DNA from 2 places in the Aeromicrobium sp. Leaf245 genome. Region 2 is predicted to be linked to the other one. Evidence: riboswitches for the same ligand, from Rfam matches in the RefSeq annotation. Region 2 holds a riboswitch; the other holds the start of a gene.

Region 1 (2,385 bases), 1.5 Mb from region 2:
CCTGGTCCTGCGCGACCGCGACGCCCTGCAGCTCATGGTCCACGGGTTCGCCGCCGCGACCGATCCCGAGATCGGGGCGTTCGCGCGGTCGCGCATGACCGAGATCTTCCAGGTCGTCCGCGGCACCGGGATCGACGACGACCGGGCCCGTGACTTCGTGGCCCACGGCATGCTCATCAACGTGATGCTGGCCATCGGCGCCCCGGAGCACGTGACGGGCGACCCCGCGCTGCTGGCCCTCACCGACTGCGTGTTCGGCGACGTCGCCGACTCGCTCACCGAGGCCTCCTAGGCCTGCCGCGGAAACCGGGGTCGGGTCCCGTGCGTCACACGTGCGCCCGGTTCACCGAGGGCCGGGGCCCCCGCGACGCCCCGCTGCCCAGCGCAGGCTGAGCTGCACGTCGGTCAGTCCCTCGAAGCGGGTCTCGACCTCGGCCAGGCACACCGCGACGTCGGTGGGGTCGTCGTGCTCGTGGCACTCCGCCGTCGACTCCGAGAGCGTCGGCGGGTGCTCGCTGCTGCCGTCCAGTCGGAACACGCTGAAGCCGTTCTCGGCATCGCCCTCCACGGCCACGATCGTGTGCCCCGGCAGGCGGTGCCGGCTGGACGGCGGGTCGGCGAGGACGGCACTGCTCAGCAGTCCGGCGGTGACGGCGAGCGCCGGCGCAGCCACGAGCGTGGCGGCACGGGTGCGGAGTGGACGGATGGTGAGCGGCATAGTGAAGACCTCCGACGTCGGCACCGGTCGGTCCGGTGCGGTCGACGGGACATGGCCCTCGTGGCCGGCGCGACGCCCGGCTGCGCCGACGGCTGTGGACGACCACGGGCGGCGCGCTCGCCTGCGGCTCGATCTGTGGACGCCCGCTCCGTGGACCGTTGCGTCTCGCATCGCGGACCAATTGGACACATGGTGAGACGCCTGCCTACGCTGGACCTGCTCATCCAGAGGGGTACAGGGACACGGCCCGACGACGCCCCAGCAACCAGCTCCACCGTCCACCCAGGACACCGGAGCCAGGTGCTCATTCCGTCCCGACCAGAGAGGTCGGGAAAGATGACCAGGAGGCTTTCGTGAGCATCACCACCGCCCCGTCCACCACGTCCGCGGCATCCGACGTCGACCAGGCCGAGGTCGCCCAGCGCGGCTCGCTGCGCGACGGCGCCTTCGGGTCCGCCACCGGGCTCGTCTGCCGCGAGTGCGGCGCCACGCGACCGCTCGGCCCGCACTACGCGTGCGACGACTGCTTCGGGCCGCTCGAGGTCGACTACGACTTCGGCACGGTCACGCGCGAGCAGATCGAGAGCGGCCCGCGCAACATCTGGCGCTACAAGGCGCTCCTGCCGGTGCCCGACGACATCGAGTCCAGCCCGAACACCGAGCCCGGCTTCACGCGGCTGCTCGAGGCGCGCAACCTCGCCGCCGAGCTGGGCCTGACCAGGCTCTGGGTCAAGGACGACAGCACCAACCCCACCAACTCCTTCAAGGACCGCGTCGTCGCGTGCGCCCTGAGCGCCGCCACCGAGCTGGGCGCGAAGGTCTTCGCGTGCCCGTCGACCGGCAACCTCGCGAACGCCGTGGCCGCCGCCGGGGCGCGCGCCGGCATCCGCACCGTCGTGTTCATCCCGAGCAACCTCGAGACGCCCAAGCAGGTGAACTCGGCCGTCTTCACCGACAACCTCGTCGCCGTCGAGGGCAACTACGACGACGTCAACAAGCTCGCGAGCGAGATCGCCGGCGAGGAGGACGGGTGGGCGTTCGTCAACGTCAACGTCCGACCGTTCTACGCCGAGGGCTCCAAGACGCTGGGCTACGAGATCGCCGAGCAGCTGGGCTGGCGCCTGCCCGACCAGATCGTCATCCCGGTGGCCTCCGGCTCGCAGCTGACCAAGGTGCACAAGGCGTTCAAGGAGCTCATCGACCTCGGCCTCGTCGAGGACAAGCCCTACAAGGTCTTCGGCGCCCAGGCGCAGGGCTGCAACCCGGTGGCCACGGCGTTCGCCGAGGGTCATGACGCGATCCGCCCGGTCAAGCCCGACACGATCGCCAAGTCCCTCGCCATCGGCAACCCCGCCGACGGCATCTACGTGCTCGACATCGCGCGGGCCACCGGCGGCGCCGTCGAGCAGGTCAGCGACGACGAGATCCGCGACGCGATCGTGCTGCTGGCGCGTACCGAGGGCATCTTCACCGAGACCGCCGGCGGCACGACGCTGGCCGTCCTGAAGAAGCTCGTCGAGACCGGGCAGCTCGACCCGGACCTCGAGACGGTGTTCATCAACACCGGCCACGGGCTCAAGACCCTCGACGCCGTCTCGGGCCGCGTCGGCCCGGCCGCGACGATCGCCCCCACGTACGACGCGTTCGTCGCCTCCGGCCTCGCCTGA
Region 2 (2,385 bases):
CGAAAGCAAGCCAAGAATCTCCCGCGCCATCACGTCAGCGCGACTGCGACTCACGTTTGACACGACTCTCGTTCCGCGCTCCACGACGTGGCGCGACGTCTTGCCGGCGTAGCGGAGCACCACGTGGTCGCCTCGGTCGGCGACCTGGAGCGGCGCCGCGAGCCTGCCGCCGAAGCGGATCCGGAACGCGTCGCTCAGCAGCGCCGGATCACTCACCCCGACGGCACGCGCCAGCGCATCACCGTGTGCATGCTCGTGCGTCGGTGCCAGTGCCGCAGCCTGGTCCATCAACGAAGCCAGGCCACGCGCCACCCGGCGGATGCCGTCGTCGTACCGCTCCCTCGGTGGGGACGTGATGAGGTCACGCCGAACTTCGACCATGACGGCCTGCACCATCGAGTTACGTCCGTAGAGGTGCAGCGGCACGTAGCAGCCGGCGAAGGGGGTGTCGACGGCGACGTCTCCGTCGACTCCCACGGCCCAGAGGGCTCGGCGTGCCTCGTCGACGAGGGCGCGGGGCGTGTGGAAGGGGTCGGTGCCGAGGCAGATCTCCGGCCGATGACCGTCCCCGTGCAGCTCGTAGGGGAGCGCCTCGGCCGGGAACGAGTGGAGGTCGATGATCGTCACCGACCCGACGGTGTGGAGCCGGTCGTCGACCAGCCGCGCGAAGGCGTGGGCGTACGGGTCGAAGTAGGTCTCGAGCAGTCCGCGGGTCTCGTACCGCAGCGTCTCGCCATCGCTGGTGCGTGTGTAGACGGCGCCCATGCCGACGGCCTCCATCTCCTCCCTGTCGTCGGGGAAGCGCTCGGGATCGACGACGAGCCTCGACAACCGGTTGACGAAGAGCCAGGGGCGCAGATCGGAGGCGTCCGCCGCGTGGTCGGCCAGCAGGTCGGTTTAGGCGTCGGTCATGGCGTCGAGCTCGCGGTCGAGCTCGTCGTCGTCCAGGATGATCTCGGCCCACACGGGGACGGGGATCTCGCGCGAGGAGTGCGGCACGTGGATGATCACGGTCGACCGGGGGTCGCCGGGCACGATCTGGAAGCTCATCGCACCGTCACCGACCCGTCGATCCACACGATGCAGAGATCGTCTGGGCTGTTGAGGTGCACGCTCTCGACGAACCGGTCCGGGACGTAGTGCGGGTGCATGTTGCGCGTACCGAGGCGGTGCGCGACGCCGGCTCCTTCCAGAACGGCCGTGAGGGTGTTCCACGACCAGCCCGGGTAGTGGCGCTCGACGTACGCCTGGGTGATGCCCCGAAGGACGGGGATCCAGTGACCGTGGTGGAACAGCCTTCGCAGGTCGTCCGGGTCGAGGTGGTGCGCGTACGCAGCGAGATCGACGTCCATGGGCCCTCCTGAGGGTTCAGGGGCACCGCGAGTGCCCGCTTGACCGCACCGGACGGTGCAGCCCAGGTCTTCTCCGGAAGGCACCGTGTCGGGCGACGCGGTTGCCGGCCACCACTGTCCGAAGGCGTGGGTGGCTCTCTTGACCTGCCTCGACCGTAGCGGCCGCGGCCGACGGAAGTCGAGGTCCGACGTCGCGTTCACGCCGCCGACCCGTTCGTGCCGTCGGCGAACGACGTCGCGGCTTCGACGAGCAGCGTGGCGGGCTGCCAGTAGTCGCCGGAGAGATCGAGCCCGTCGACGTCGCACTCGGTGAAGAGGTCGTCGTACAGGCAGTCGTTCCACTCCGAGGCTGCGTCCGTGTAGAGGTCGAGCGCCTCGTCGAGGGCCGCGACCAGGCCGTCCTGGCAGCGCTGCTCCACCGTACCCACCCGGCGAGAGGACCGTGCGGCATCGCGGACGAGGTCGCCGTAGTCCTCCTCGTTCACCCCGACGTCGAGCACGGCGTCGATGTCCTGCACGGCGGCGAGGTAGTCGGCCGTGGCTGCCACGCACTCCTCCTGCGCCTGCTGCGCCGCGGCGATCTCGGCCCGGCGCTCACGCTCGGAGGCCCGCTCCTTCGCCGCCGCCGCCTCGACGCGCGCGACCTCGGCCCGGTGCTGCACGAACAGCACCGTTCCGGTGGCCACGAGTGCCACCACCAGCGTCGTGACGAGCACGGCGATCACCTTTCGCCTCATGCGGCTCTCCTCCTGCCCCTCGGGGCCGGTCTGCTCGGCGCTCACGAGCGCCTCCGGGAACGGCGACCACCATCGGCCGTCATGTTCTTGCTGATGAACTGCCGGTCGTCCGGCGCCATCGCCAGGAACAGCTCGGGCTCGGCCATCCGCTCGGCCTCCTGGGCCTCGCGGAGCAGCTCGGCGCGGAACGCCGCCGGCACCTTCGCCGCCGCCGAGTGCGCCAGCGTCGCCAGCTTCGCGAACTCGCGAGCCGCGCGGACGTCCTCGCCGCGGGCGAGCAGGGCCAGCGCCTTGCG

Evidence for each region. A riboswitch is a leader RNA that binds a small molecule or an ion and turns the genes downstream of it on or off. The one in region 2 is predicted to bind S-adenosylmethionine.
Region 1: another riboswitch for S-adenosylmethionine. It lies ahead of thrC (threonine synthase); the one in region 2 lies ahead of NBW76_RS11870 (hypothetical protein).

What each region holds. Positions count from the first base shown of each region.
Region 1 covers NZ_OW824151.1:886,223-888,607, forward strand. Annotated here, with positions in the region: gene NBW76_RS04395 (TetR/AcrR family transcriptional regulator) at 1-292, shown strand, start outside; gene NBW76_RS04400 (hypothetical protein) at 344-718, opposite strand; SAM riboswitch class I at 936-1,061, shown strand; gene thrC (threonine synthase) at 1,078-2,385, shown strand.
Region 2 covers NZ_OW824151.1:2,419,632-2,422,016, reverse strand. Annotated here, with positions in the region: gene NBW76_RS11880 (N-formylglutamate amidohydrolase) at 1-888, opposite strand, end outside; gene NBW76_RS11875 (hypothetical protein) at 898-1,050, opposite strand; gene NBW76_RS11870 (hypothetical protein) at 1,047-1,352, opposite strand; SAM riboswitch class IV at 1,383-1,497, opposite strand; gene NBW76_RS11865 (hypothetical protein) at 1,550-2,089, opposite strand; gene NBW76_RS11860 (VWA domain-containing protein) at 2,131-2,385, opposite strand, start outside.